DNA from 2 places in the Psychrobacter sp. AOP7-B1-24 genome. Region 2 is predicted to be linked to the other one. Evidence: predicted binding sites of a transcription regulator. Region 2 holds the regulator's gene; the other holds the start of a gene.
The links. Region 2 encodes PhoB, which activates phosphate uptake and scavenging genes when phosphate is short. Its sites were predicted from a motif close to TGTCATNAANCTGTCATAA; they were not measured.

Region 1: a site for PhoB is predicted at 4,025-4,043, ahead of pstS (phosphate ABC transporter substrate-binding protein PstS). Genes of this name have one in related genera too.

What each region holds. Positions count from the first base shown of each region.
Region 1 covers NZ_JBQSVL010000001.1:96,904-104,785, forward strand. The annotation lists gene pstB (phosphate ABC transporter ATP-binding protein PstB) at 1-580, opposite strand, end outside; gene pstA (phosphate ABC transporter permease PstA) at 664-1,584, opposite strand; gene pstC (phosphate ABC transporter permease subunit PstC) at 1,665-2,618, opposite strand; gene pstS (phosphate ABC transporter substrate-binding protein PstS) at 2,793-3,953, opposite strand; TPP riboswitch at 4,255-4,399, shown strand; gene thiC (phosphomethylpyrimidine synthase ThiC) at 4,647-6,758, shown strand; gene ACT3QP_RS00430 (hypothetical protein) at 6,801-7,882, opposite strand, start outside.
Region 2 covers NZ_JBQSVL010000049.1:2,049-9,930, forward strand. The annotation lists gene ACT3QP_RS10185 (hypothetical protein) at 1-109, shown strand, start outside; gene ACT3QP_RS10190 (FAD-dependent oxidoreductase) at 697-2,244, shown strand; gene ACT3QP_RS10195 (TIGR00730 family Rossman fold protein) at 2,507-3,184, opposite strand; gene ACT3QP_RS10200 (M23 family metallopeptidase) at 3,606-4,196, shown strand; gene phoR (phosphate regulon sensor histidine kinase PhoR) at 4,204-5,289, opposite strand; gene phoB (phosphate regulon transcriptional regulator PhoB) at 5,353-6,057, opposite strand; gene dtd (D-aminoacyl-tRNA deacylase) at 6,204-6,659, opposite strand; gene asd (archaetidylserine decarboxylase) at 6,777-7,613, shown strand; gene ACT3QP_RS10225 (DUF1287 domain-containing protein) at 7,778-7,882, opposite strand, start outside.

The sequences.
Region 1 (7,882 bases), on a different contig from region 2:
CTTTAACTTCTGGCCATAATGCTGATTTTTTGAGTGCCCATTCCACGCGGTTGTCTAGCTCAGCTTTGCTCAGTTTTTCATAGAGGCGTACACCAAAGGCGACATTGTCATAAATTGACATTGGAAACGGTGTTGGTTTTTGGAATACCATGCCTACTTGGGCGCGAAGCAAATTCACATCGACATCTTTACCCAAGATATTATTACCATCAAGGTTAATACTGCCTTCGGCACGCATACCTGGATAGAGATCATACATACGATTAAAAGTACGTAGTAGTGTCGACTTGCCGCAGCCTGAAGGACCAATGAAGGCGGTGACTTTTTTATCAGGAATATCGATATTGATATTTTTTAGTGCTTTAAAGTCACCATAGTAAAAACTTAAATCTCGAATCTGCATTTTTGCCGGTGGCATGTTTTCAGGCAAGTCATTAAGCGTCTGCTTGGTCAGGTTCGCAACATCTGGTTGCTCCATATTTGTGCTAGTGGACATTGATCTGTTTAACAGGTTATCAGTTGTTGTCTTGAATTGATCAGTGGTTTTATCTGTACGGGTTTTGCTGATGACATCATTCATAATATTGTCCAACCTAGCTCGATTAATTTCGTATAGTTTTAAGTAAATGCTCAATGTCGTATCATTTCATTGAGCATTGGGTCTTACTTAGTCTGACCTCTACCACCAATGAATCTTGCTAAAATATTTAGTATCAAGACAGAAGCAGTGATAAGTAGCGCAGCGGCCCATGCTAATGTATGCCAGTTATCATAAGGGCTCATCGCAAACTGATAGATGGTATTGGGTAAATTGGCAATAGGCTGACCCATGTCGGTACTGAAATATTGGTTATTTAGCGCGGTAAATAGCAGTGGCGCTGTCTCACCTGTGATTCTGGCAAAGGCCAATAAAACCCCTGTAGTCAATCCTGCTTTAGCCGCCTTGATTGTCACTTGCGTAACCATTTTCCATTTAGGCGTGCCAAGTGCATAAGCGGCTTCGCGAATACTGTTAGGAACCAGATTGAGCATGTTTTCAGTCGTACGTACCACCACAGGAATAACGATGAGCGCCAATGCTAACGCACCTGCCCAACCAGAGAAACTTTGACCTTTTACCATCAGTGCATAAATAAATAGACCAATAACAATCGACGGTGCTGATAATAAAATATCATTTAAAAAGCGCGTTACCTTGCCAAGCATACTGCCTTGCGAGAACTCAGATAAATAAATACCTGTCATAAGACCAATAGGCGCTCCGATAAACAGCCCTGAAAATGCCAACATCACCGAACCAACGATGGCGTTACGTAGCCCGCCTGCACTCATTGGCGGTGGTGTATCAGCCGTAAATATCGGCAGTTGCACCATACCCTGAAAACCTTCCACCAGAAGTGTCAGCAGAATCCAAAATAACCAAAACAAACCAAAAACCATCGCTGTCATTGCAAAGCCTAGACCTAGCTTATTAGCCCAGCGACGCTTGTTATAAAGACTTTTGTCATAACGTCCTTGGAAACCATTGAGTGGTAACGGCGCACTGATTGCATTAGTAGCGTGGGTAGCATTGTTAGAAGGCATAAAACGTGTTTCCCGTATTTTTATCAATACCAATAACCATCGACACTTATTGATTTAATCGAACTGTGGCAGTCAAACAATTAGCGATTGCCTGCTTTATGATCCATGCGCATCAGCATGAGTTTAGCGAGTGATAGCACGATAAAGGTAATCACAAACAAGATTAGGCCTAAATGTAGCAAGGAGGCTAAATGTAACTCACTCGATGCTTCCGCAAACTCATTTGCCAAGGCTGACGTAATCGTGACACCAGAGGTAAATAAGCTTGGACTGATATTAAAGGCATTACCGATAAGGAATGTCACTGCCATGGTCTCGCCCAATGCGCGACCTAACCCTAAAATGACACCGCCAACCACACCAGCTTTGGTATAAGGAAGGATAATCTTGAACATGACTTCCCAAGTGGTCGCGCCCATTCCATAAGCTGACTCTTTAAGCAGGTCTGGCACGACCGAAAAGACATCACGCATAGTGGCTGCGATAAAAGGAATGATCATGATGGCAAGTACTAGAGATGCTGTGAACATACCTAGCCCCATTGGCGCACCTGTAAATAGCTTGCCAATGATAGGCAGTGGACCAATGTGTTCGATGAACCATGGCTGAATATGGTCGCCAAAGAAAGGAGCAAATACAAACAATCCCCACATACCATAAATGATAGAGGGAATACCTGCTAATAACTCAATCGCAATACCGAGCGGTTTTTTTAAGAATTTTGGACACATCTCAGTCAAAAATATGGCAATACCAAAACTGACGGGAACCGCAATTAAAATGGCAATAAAAGATGTGATCAATGTGCCGTAAATAGGCGCCAATGCACCGTACTCGTTGGCAACTGTATCCCAGTTATTGCTGGTATAAAAGCCCAAACCAAACTCTTGAATACTCGGCCATGCACCGACTATCAATGAGACTAAAATACCACCTAAAGACATTAGGACAAGAATGGCAAAAGCTTTGGTTGCATTGACAAACAAAAAATCGTAGCGTTTTTGTTTGGCCAGTTGGGACCTTAAATCATTCATAAGTGTCTCAGCATTGAATAGGGTTGAGTCAAAATATTAGAAATCTTTATTGGGCTTTATCACAGCAAGCTTAGGAGCAAATTTACTGTGATAAAACCTCTCAAATAACTACCGGAGAATAGTTATTCGAGAGGGTAACTGCAAAAACGCTAAATAATATTTAACAGAAATCAGTTACTGGGCTGCTGTATAAACTGGCTGTCCATCACTGCCCTTCACTTCATTCCATTTATCTTTGAATAACGCAACGGCTGTATCAGAGAAAGGAACGTAATCTAGTGCCATGGCATCATCATCACCTTGGGTATAAGCCCAATCAAAGAAGTTCAATACGCCAGCCACTTGCTGAGGGTTTTCTGGTTGCTTATGTACTAAGATGAAAGTCGCAGCGGCGATTGGCCATGCTTGCTCGGTCTCAGAGTTGGTGATAACTTTATAAAAGCCTTCTTGTTGTGACCAATCGATATCACCAGCTGCTGCAAACGTTTCTGCAGAAGGTTGCACGAAGTTACCTGCTGCATTTCGTAGGGCTGTATGTGACATATTGTTTTGCTTGGCATAAGCATACTCAACATAGCCGATTGAGTTTTTCATACGATTGACGTAGCTTGATACGCCTTCGTTACCTTTACCGCCTGCACCAGTGGCAGAAGTTGGCCACTTCACTGTCTTATCAACGCCGACACTGTCTTTCCAGTCTGTTGACACTTTTGCTAGATAATCAGTGAAGTTGAAGGTAGTACCTGAACCGTCTGAGCGGAATACAGTAGTAATCGCAGCATCAGGTAGCGTTAGATCAGGGTTCGTCGCTTTAATCGCAGGGTCATTCCAGTTGTTAATCTTACCTAGATAGATATTTGCTAAAGTCTCACCGTCTAACTGCAATTGGCCAGGCTCAACACCATCAATATTTACGATAGGTACGACGCCACCGATAACCGTTGGAAACTGAATCAAACCAGCTTTATCTAACTCTTCAGGTGTCATAGGTGCATCAGAAGCGCCAAAATCAACTGTTTTTGATTGGATTTGCTTGATACCGCCAGAAGAGCCGATTGACTGATAATTCACTTGACCACCAGTCGCAGCGTTGTAGTCGTAAGACCACTTAGCATAGATAGGCTGCGGAAAAGAAGCACCAGCACCAGTAATATTCATTGCGATATTTTCAGCAGATTTAAAATCTGTGGCAGATGAAGACCCTGCTGTTTGGGTAGTGGCTGTCTCAGTCGCGACAGCACTATCAGCAGCAGACTCTGTCGTTTCAGTTGATTGATTACATGCCGTAAGTACTAAGGTACAACTAACGGCTACTGCTAATAACGAATAACGCATTTAAGACTCCTAAAGTTTAACAACATACAAAAAAGCATTGTTTGTGATATGCGAGTTATCTTGCCAAGTTTTTATGACAGTTTAATGACAGTTAAATGACAACCTTATTACACCTATATTTATCAGCAGCATTCAAACCATAAATAAACGATAATCTTAATTTTTTCAACAACTTAATATCTCATATTAATAAAGAAAACTTATTCAGTTTTATCAATACCAATACATCGCATAATACCTGCCCCTAAATATCATTAGCCGTCTGAGCAGAATTTTGTTAATATTCAATTGATTCACAACACTGACAGACTCGGGGTGCGGTGTATGATTGGCCTGATTTATTAAACTTACTTTATTAAACCAGTCGCCTTGATACATTCGCTGAGAGATCACCCGCCAAACCTGATGCGGTTAGTACCGACGCAGGGAAGTCTTAAGCACTTTGTTATGTATGACAAAGGACGTGCAGAAATGCCTTTTTATTATCATGACTGTTTTAGTATACGTTTGACGTTACTAAAGTCGTGAGTATCGATATAAAGTTGCGTCCAAGGTTACATCGACATCATCCGCGACGACACTGTTTGGTCGTTGGCTGATGTTCATAAACTGAAATTGTCTAGATTACAGATGCCACCCCCGCAGCTACTGGCGGTGTTGCTTTTATTTAAAACCAACACGCTAGGACAGCATATGACGACTTCTAATGTACAAGCAGCACAGACTCACATCCCAGCTGATGACACTATTCTTGCTTCAGAGCCCGCTCAAACGACCCACAGTAAAGCTGATAAAAAAGCGGATGCGCTAAAAACGCCAGCTCACCGCACAGCAAGTGATGCTCGATTCGAAGAAGATGCTCGCGACTTACATCGTATACTTCCAGCCTCTCGCAAAGTCTATATCGAAGGCTCTCGCCCTGACATTCAAGTACCGATGCGCGAAATTACCCTAGACCCTACTCCTATACAAGGTGTCGACGAAGCCGATTGGGAACAAAATCCACCCTTTTATGTCTATGACACCTCTGGCGTTTATACCGATCCCAACGTCGAAATTGATTTGACAAAAGGTTTGCCAAAGCTGCGTGAAGGCTGGATAAATGAACGTGGTGATACTGAACAATTAAGCGGATTGTCTAGCTCATACGGACAAGCGCGTGCCCGTGATATCACTACTGCGAACCTTAGATTCGCTCACATCGACAAACCGCGCCGTGCCAAAAATATCGATGGCAAAGCTGGCAACGTCACGCAAATGTACTACGCGCGTCGCGGTATCATCACCCCAGAAATGGAATATATCGCCATTCGTGAAACGCAAAAACAGCATGAGCTGACCGATATGCGTCAACACGATGGTGAGAACTTTGGCGCCAATACCCCTACGGCTATTACCCCTGAGTTTGTGCGTAGCGAGGTAGCAGCAGGTCGCGCGATTATCCCAAACAACATCAACCATCCAGAGTCTGAGCCGATGATTATCGGACGCAATTTCTTAGTGAAAATTAATGCCAATATCGGTAACTCAGCGCTAGGCTCTTCTATCGATGAAGAAGTGTCTAAAATGACGTGGGCCACGCGTTGGGGTGCGGATAACATCATGGATCTGTCAACTGGCAACCATATTCACGAAACCCGTGAATGGTTGATTCGTAACTCGCCAGTACCGATTGGCACCGTACCGATTTATCAAGCGCTCGAAAAAGTCGATGGCGTGGCAGAAGACCTCACGTGGGAAATCTTCCGCGATACACTAATTGAGCAAGCAGAACAAGGCGTCGATTACTTCACCATTCATGCAGGCGTACTACTACGCTATGTACCGCTCACTGCTAATCGCTTAACGGGTATCGTCTCGCGTGGTGGCTCTATCATGGCGCAGTGGTGTCTCGCCCATCATCAAGAGAGCTTTTTATACACGCATTTTGAAGACATTTGCGAAATCATGAAGCAGTACGATGTGGCCTTTAGCTTGGGTGATGGCTTGCGTCCAGGCTGCTTGCAAGATGCCAATGATGAAGCACAGTTTGGCGAGCTGCGCACCCTTGGCGAGCTAACCAAAATCGCATGGAAGCATGATGTACAGGTGATGATTGAAGGCCCAGGTCACGTGGCCATGAACCGTATTAAAGAGAATATGGATTTGCAGCTTGAGATTTGTGAGGATGCACCTTTCTATACTTTAGGGCCATTGACCACGGACATCGCACCCGGCTATGACCATATTACTAGCGCCATTGGTGCGGCGATGATTGGCTGGTTTGGTACTGCCATGCTCTGCTACGTCACACCAAAAGAGCACTTGGGTTTACCCAATAAAAAGGATGTCAAAGACGGCATTATCACTTATAAAATTGCGGCCCATGCCGCTGATTTAGCCAAAGGGCATCCAGGGGCACAGTCTCGTGACAATGCGCTGTCTAAAGCGCGTTTTGAATTCCGCTGGGACGATCAGTTCAACCTGGCGCTCGACCCTGATACTGCGCGTGAGTTCCATGATGAAACATTGCCAAAAGACGCTCATAAGTCAGCACACTTCTGCTCGATGTGTGGGCCAAAATTCTGCTCAATGAAAATCACCCAAAATGTGCGTGAATATGCAGCAGGTTTAGATAAAGCTGCTGCCAATAAAGTCACGCCACAAACCGGTGACTTAACTGATGCAGGTCACTTAATCAAAGAAGTAGATACCGAGCTGGTTCGTCAAGTTGGAGAAGCCAGTGCTGATGAAGTTAGTAAAGGTATGGCTGAGATGACCGAGAAATACAATAGCGAAGGACGTCAGTTATATACAGAGGTATGATGCTCTATTTGCTAAAAACTGGCTAACTCAAGAAGCTTGGACCTAGTCACTAGGTTCAAGCTTTTTTTTATTATTCCTTTTAATCTCTATCAAAGCCACAAAGCTAATCACCAGATAGATAGGTGTCAACACAATATAACCCAATGGCAAAACCCAAATAGAAAATAAAGCTCGACTCTCTCCCGTTGCCCCTTTACCAATCACCATATCCGTCACTAATAGAAAAACATAATAGGCAATCAAACTCAGAAAAGGGATTAGGAACCCACCAGTTAGTAGGACCACCCAAAGACCCTCAGGCTGAGACTCTTCACATCGACGCATCCTGCGCAAATGCCGCATACCTAGCGCGAACAACGCAATGAAAGTGACAAATGGTGAGACAGCCGTTAATACCTTAGCCAATGGATTCAGTGGTTTTTGAATAATAAAATCAATCTCTTTCGCAAGGTTATCATTGAAATGTAGTGGTTGATTCACAGATAATGCCGTTTCTTCATTATCGATATCGACAGTGACATGATCCGTATCACCATCAAAATTTAGGGTGATGGTTGAGCCTTGAAATCGCTGGCTCTGTACATCACTTTGCTGCATAGGCTTTAAGCTATATGAGTAGGTATGTCTTGCCGTCCAATCACTACCATAATAGTGTGGATGCGCATCATAAGTAGCTATAACGGTGTGTAGTCCTTGTGATAAATTGACGTTGATATATTTGGACTCTGCTCTAAACGCTTGAGCATCTGTATCTGTATCTGTATCTGTATCTGTATCTGTAGATGAGTAATAAAAGTCAGCCGTATCAAGCACAGTATCATCTTCGGTAAGTACCTCAACGGGCACTGATTGACCGTCTATAGAGATTTTGAAATCATCACTTTGCTCAAAACTATCCAAACCATCGAACACCTCAAGCACTAATGGGAATTGTAGACCTTCACGATTGTTATATAGCTCATAGGTTACCGTATAATTATTAGCGTCTTCTATAACATCAATGTCGACTGACTCTGATATGACATCAATACTCTTATTGAAATAAGCAGCATTCGCCCAAGTTCCTGAATAGCTGACGGGTTCAATAGCTTGGCTAGCAACGCTCCAACTTAGTAACAACAACC
Region 2 (7,882 bases):
TGCTGCATTAGTCGCCAATAAACGGTTTACTAAACACGATTTGAACTCAGATTTTTTCCCTTTGTATAGAAAAGAACCTACTATAGAGAAAGTTATGGAGACTGATTAAGCGGAGCCTTTAACAAGCATATTATTGCAAACCACTTCTCCTTTGTTTTAGCTTAGGTAGACGTGTCTTTATGTTAACAATATTGATAAAAATGAGATAAAATTCCGTCCAACAATAAAAGTAGCGCAGATAATAGTAGAGTATTGACCAGACACTTAACGATGTTTGACAAGACTTAGCCTATTGATATGACTATCAACTGAATTGAAAACACGTCCTCCTTAAATACTCAGAAAAATAAAAAAGCAGCCACGATAATGGCTGCTTTTTTTTAACTAAAAATCAGCATATGTGCTCAATTTAATGAATATTCGTCTAAATGTACTAAAAATGACCAATTATTGACAAAACTCATGTATGTATTTACTTATTTGCCATCATATTAGATGTAGTTTTTCGTAAAATAACCCTATGCCGCTTAAGAGTCACTACACAATAATAAATATAATCATTACTACTTAGTATGTATATTGAACTTAAAAAATTTGCACGCATATCAACAGTTATAAGTTATTTAAGTACAAAAGATTCAATAAATATATCGAGCGCGATCTGCTATAAATGATATTAAGGATACGATAATAACAATGACTCAATCTATGACTAACAATAAAGTACATTCTGCCAAACGCGTCGGTATTCTCGGTGGTGGTACAGCAGGAGCAACGATAGCCATTCGCCTTGCAGCACTAGGGCTAGAGACTTATGTCTTTGAAAAAAACAAGTCGCTAATCGATGGTCCACCAATGTGTCATTTACATGCAGGTGGCAACCTGTATCGTGAGATTCCTGATGAAGACTGTGTCGCACTGCTCAAACAATGTATCGATATTTTGCGGTTGTATCCTCATACCATTGATGTACGTCCAACGGTATTTGCAGTGCCAACTCGCGATGAAGGTTTGCCTGAAGATTTACTGCCACGCCTCGACATATTAACAGATACATACCGTGAGCTTATCACTCAAGACGTCAGCAATAAAGTATTGGGGGAGCCAGAAAACTACTACCAGCTCTACAGCCATGAGCAGCTGATTGAGCTTTCTGAACGTGAACAAGTCGCTGTACCAACTACCGTTGATGAGTGGATGATACCAGTTGCTAAGTACCTAGACCTTAATAAAGTTAAATATCCGCTGATTGTTGTACAAGAATATGGCTGGAATATCTTTCGCCTAGCTGCCTCTGCGCAATTGGCGTTAGCAAGTTATGAACATGCCCATGTCTTTACTGATACTCAAGTACAGCAAGTCATGCCTGTCGACTGTGAAAACTGCTCAAATGCTGACCACCATGTCACCAAATGGCGTATCGACTATCAGCAAGCACCTCATGACAAACCAAACATGAAGTGTGACTCTGCTACCACATCTATCGAAGTTGACTACTTAATCAATGCTTGTGGCTTTCGCACTGGTATAATCGATGATATGGTCGGCGTTAAAGTAACTCGCATGGTTGAATTCAAATCTTCTTATATTACGCATTGGGATAATACTGGCGGACAAATCCCAGAGATTATCGTCTATGGTAGTCGCGGCACACCAGAGGGTATGGCCCAGCTCACACCCTATCCAGGTGGCTACTTCCAAATACACGGCATGAGTAAATTTATTACGCTGTTCGATGACGGATTGGTCGCCTCTAGCAAAGACAGCGCGCAACCTGAATTGCCACACCAATACGTACACTATATCGAAGACGGCTGGGACAAAGCACCACTACAAGCGCGTAGTCAACAAGCCATCGACTATGTCGCCGAATTCGTACCGACATTTCACAGTGCTCGCACGGTCGGTAATGCGCTATATGGTGGGCAGCAGATACCTGGGCAAGACGACACGCTACGTGTTGCCGATGTAAGCCTGTACACCAATATACGTTATGCCCGTGCTGAAAATGTCAAAGCGTCATCAACCTTAATTGCGTCAGATCAAATTGTCGATGAGTTGGTCGAGCTCGGTTTGATTGAGCGTGACACAAAAGAAAATCAAAACCGTTATACTCATAATTGGCCTTACTTGACACAAAACGATAGCTCAGCGATTGATAAAGTCGCCCATGTACTGGCTGAACAACGTGGATTTCCATCACCGATGGCTGGTGTCAATCATAGTATTCCAGAATCAGCTTAAGGTCTGACTGAACGTTAATCGCTTCTCGATGATAAATGGTTTTTATGATTTGTAAGGTCTATTATCGCCTGCCTGTAATGATAACCTGAATCAAAACCTGTCCCAAAAATTGCATAAAGAAAGAGAGCATAGCTAACCATTAGCTATGCTCTCTTTCTTTATAAAAAATAAGATCAATATCTTATAGAGCTCAATACCTTATAAAACGCATTATTTTCATTGCAAATCAGAGTACGGCTGTGAATAGTAGAGACCTTATCTGTTAATTGCCAACCATCTTTTCTGTATCAACGGCAGAATCTATGGTGACCACTGTCTTGAGTAGATCGATGGCTTCACCAATGGTATTACAAACCACCAAACGCTTAAGATCTTGTTGCTTCATAAAACCTTGCTCAGTGGTGTATTTCAAATGCTCAATCATACGATCATAGAAACCATTGATATTCAAAATAATCATTGGCTTTTCGTGTTGGTAAAGCTGTCGCCACGTGGCGATTTCCATAATTTCTTCTAATGTACCTAAGCCGCCCGGCAAGGTAATAAAGGCATCGGCATATTCTGCCATGACTGTCTTACGGGTGTGCATGGTGTCTGTTAAATGAAGACGGGTCAGCTGCTCATGAGCAATTTCATGCTTCAGCATAAAAGTTGGAATCACGCCAACAGCTTGTGCGCCACCTTTGATCACTTCATCCGCAACGGCACCCATTAGCCCAATACTAGCGCCACCATAAACCAAGCCCATGCCATTACTTGCCAATGCCAAACCCAGCTCACGTGCCGCTTTTTCATAGACATCACTATTACCCAAACGCGATCCGCAATATACGGCTACTAACGGCATCGTTAACGTTGATTTATCTACTGCTTTTTCTATATTGCTAATATCTTGGCTAGTAATGACTTCATAAGTATCGTTGTTAATTTTCATTTGCATAGAACTTCCTTAATAGTTACATCAATGATTATAGTTATAAAAATAATTGGTGAGTGTTCAACACACTTTAGTGGTAACACATGGATTTTAACTTGTTTTTATGTATACAGTTTTCATTATCGCAAGGTATAACCTCAGAACGCCACGCTGTTTTATGATCGCACTTTTATCTTAACATAGCTGACATGATTGGGCGGTAACAACCATTTATCAACACGTAAATATGATGTTTATATATCTTTATTACTAGGGCGTGTTGAACATTCGACCATGGCACTAACAGAGACTATTTGTGAATGTTCAACACGCCCTAATAAATAGCCACAGATAACAATATGATAAATAACAATGCGATACAGACCTTAAGTGACAAGACTTCTATAATAAAAGTTAAATATCACAAGACATTTAAGAGAGATCAATGCTAGCAGATAAACGAGACCAGCCACCAACGCCTTCTTGTTTCAGTCGCGTATTAAGCGTACTGATCAAGGCAGCTGTGTTAATCGCGCTACTATTTGTCTTTGATAAGCTGCTGCCCAGTATTAGTCAACAGGCACAGTCGTTCGTGGTCGCTAAATGGCAACAACTTAGCTTATTACAACAAGAGCTACCTACAGAAAACAGCCTACCGAGCCCACTGCCAGGACAAAACCTAACCGATACTTGGGGTGCAGCACGTAGTCAAGGTCGCTCGCATGAGGGCATTGATATTTTTGCAGCGCGCGGCACTCCGATACAGTCGGCAACGCAAGGCATCGTCCGTAAGGTCGGTGAGAATAATTTAGGCGGTCTCGTGGTGGTGGTCGTTGGGCCTGGCGGCGCAGGGCATTACTATGCGCATTTAGAAGACTATGCTGATATCGACCCCGATGACTGGGTCAATGTTGGCGATACGATTGGTTATGTAGGCGATAGCGGCAATGCCAAAGGCACACCGCCCCATCTCCATTATGGTATCTATATTAACGGTAGTGCCGTTAACCCATACCCACTGTTGCAAAAAGAGTAAGGGCTGTTTAGGGTGCGGATCGAACGTAAGTGGCTGGAAATACCATGCTAAATGTCGAGCCAACCCCTTCTACTGAATCAATTTGCAAGTTGGCCTCATGTTGGTATAACACATGTTTTACAATTGCTAAGCCCAACCCTGTTCCACCAGTAGCACGGCTACGACCTTTATCAATGCGATAAAAACGTTCTGTTAAACGTGCGATATGTTCAGGAGCAATACCAATACCATTATCCTCAACAGCGAACTTACAGCCTTCTGACGTCTTCGTCCAACTGATGGATATATCACCACCTTTCGGCGTATATTTGATAGCATTAATTACTAAATTAGATAGGGCGCTATTTAAGTACATCTCTGAACCTTGCAGCCCGTCATAAGTGTCTATTTGTAAATGAATGGTATGACCATACGCTTGGTTATAAGCTTGCGCATCATCATACACATGTGTCAGTAGCTTGGTCATATCAATATAATTGAACTCATGCGTTTCTTCTATTTCGATACGAGATAGCAGCAGTAGATCATTCACAATTCTATTCATACGTGCCGTCTGCTGGGTCATCAGCTCAAAGCCACGTCGCCACTGCGGCGGCATATCAGGCTGATGCGAGAAGTTTTCTAGATAGCCCATCATCACCGTCAACGGTGTACGCAATTCATGTGAGACATTCCCAACAAAATCGCGGCGCATTTCTTCTAAGTTATGCAATCGTGTTACGTCGTAAATAATGAGCAGCTTTTCATCACCGAACGACGTAATTTCGCACTTTAGGTAACGCTTAGCATCTCGCCATGATTCTATATGAACACCATCGTTCGGTATCGGTACTGACTGATAGTATTGACGAAACTCAGGCGCACGAATAAAGTCAAAAACACTCTGACTTTTATCCGTTGGTTGTAGCAACAGTAAATCTTCTGCCGCCTGATTCCACCACTCTAAACCATCACTGTCATTGAGCAATATAACGGCATCACCTAAGGCTTGTACGGCGCTGCTGATTTTTTTGAGTTGTTCTGTAGCCTGTTGCTGGGCAGCTGGATCTACCGCACCCTGTTGATTATTATTTATTGGCATACTCTTGCTCATTTGTCATCCTTACCACTATTCACGATGTTAGCTCGCGATTACTATCACACTTTTCGTAATAGGTTAAGTTGGTGCAATAAAGCTAGAAAATCGATAGCCTGTGCCACGCACCGTTTGTATTAACGTATCACACTGATGCGGGCGCAATAATGTGCGCAAACGCTTAATGTGTACATCAACGGTTCTGTCTTCAATATAGACATTGCCGCCCCATACTTGATCTAGCAGCTGTGTCCGCGTATAGGCACGCTCTGGGTGACTCATAAAAAATGCCAGCAATCGATACTCAGTGGGTCCAACCTCGATGACTTTGCCAGCAGCTGTCACGCGCTGGCTTTTGGTGTTTAAACTTAGCTTTCCAACTTCGATAGGTTTATCACTACTCAGCGCACTACTGCGACGTAATACCGCTTTTATTCTAGATATCAGCTCACGTGTAGAAAATGGCTTGGTCATATAGTCATCAGCACCCGCATCGAGGCCATGAACTTTGCTATCTTCTTCGCTTTTGGCCGTTAACATAATAACGGGGATTTCAGACAATATCTCATCATTTTTTAGCATACGGCAAAAATCAACGCCACTTTTGTCGCCAGGGAGCATCCAATCTAGCAAAATAAGCGCAGGTCTATGATCAACCACTTGTTGATGCGCTTCTGACACGTCAACTGCCTGTAAGCTATCAAACCCAGCCATTTCTAACGTCATGACAATCATTTCACGAATCGCAGGCTCATCTTCAACAATTAAAATTTGCTCATTATACATACGGTATTCTCAGCGTTAGATAACAAAATTCAACTTATAACAAAGGCGTTAGTCGCTCGCCAGATTTTATCTATTAGACGGATTAATTATGACAGCTTAATGACATTTGTTTTAAATGTCTTACCCTTAACATCGAATTCAAGCGTTTAATTTACTTCTAATAAGAAATTTAACGGCCCATCATTGATGCTCGATACTTGCATATCAGCGCCAAACTGACCAGTAGCGACTTTTGAATACTGTGTCTCAGCATAAGCGACCAGTTGTGCAAACAATGCTCGTGCGGCATCAGGAGCCATGGCATTGCCAAAGTCAGGACGGCGCCCCTTGTCTGTCTTTGCCATTAGAGTAAATTGTGAGACCAGTAATAATCCACCAGTGATTTGTTGGACATTTTTATCCAATTTACCATATTTAGCAGGGTCATCATCATTTTCAAAAATACGATACGTCAGGATTTTATCGACCATTCTCTGTGCACTTTGTAGCGTGTCATCGTGACCCAAACCAATATAAGCCAACACGCCTTGTTCAATAGAACCCACACAGTATCCATCGATAGTAACACTGGCACCCTTCACTCGTTGTATAAGCGCTTTCATTTACGGACTCCTTACAGATTATGCTCATACAATAACATGCTGTCCATGATAAAATGCAGCCATTCACTTACCCGTTAATTATTACATTGAACTTTATTTTACTTTGGTAACCTCATTATGAATTTATTCACCACCTTGCAACAGCTTGTCCCGCAGCAGCAGCTAAGTAAAGTCGCTGGGCGCCTAGCCGCAAGCCGCCACCCCTATGTCAAACGTGCATTTATCCGTAGCTTTGCTAAAGCTTACCATGTCAGTTTGGATGAGTATGAGCGCCAGAGCTTTAATGCCTATGAGAGTTTCAATGATTTTTTTACTCGTGAACTAAAAGACGATGCTCGCCCTATCGATACGACTGCTGACGGCATTGTCAGCCCTGCTGATGGTATCATCTCTCAATTGGGTCAGATTGAAGACCATAAATTGCTCCAAGCCAAAGGTCGCTATTATGATGTCGGGCAGCTACTCGCTGATAGCGAAGATGGCCATTATTTTGCTGATGGTAGCTTTGCGACCGTTTATCTAGCACCTAGTAATTATCACCGCGTCCATATGCCGTTCGATGGCACTTTGACCAAGACACGCTACGTCCCTGGGACGCTATTTTCAGTCAATACGACCACTGCAGCGAATATTCCGGACTTGTTTGCGCGTAATGAGCGCTTGGTTTGCATGTTTGATACTAAATATGGCAAAGCAGCCGTGGTGATGGTCGGAGCGATGATTGTCGCAGGTATCGAAACGGTAGCGACAGGTAAGATTGCCCGTACGGATGACATTCAAGAAGCCGATCATGACATGAGCTTTGAAAAAGGTGATGAGCTGGGCCGTTTTTACTTAGGTTCAACGGCGATTGTCGTATTGCCAAAAGCCGCAAAAGCTGACTGGCAAGAAAGTATGAAAGCCAATAGTGTGGTGCAAATGGGACAGTTATTGGGCAATACCAACACCAAGTAAGGCCGTCCTTTCGCACAAAAACTAAAGCCCAGTTAGACGCAAATCATGACGTTTAACTGGGCTTTTGGCTGGCTTTTTCTGATACTGATATTAAGAGTAACGACTCATAATGCAAGCGCTTCAGTATTGAAAGATATCGAAAGCACCTTAGTATCGAAAGCACCTTAGTATCGAAAGTGCTTATGAATCGGATAAGCGAATAAGATATTTTCTTCTTGCGTACCGCGCCCGATATTATGAATGACAAGGGGTGTACCATCATCAGCTAT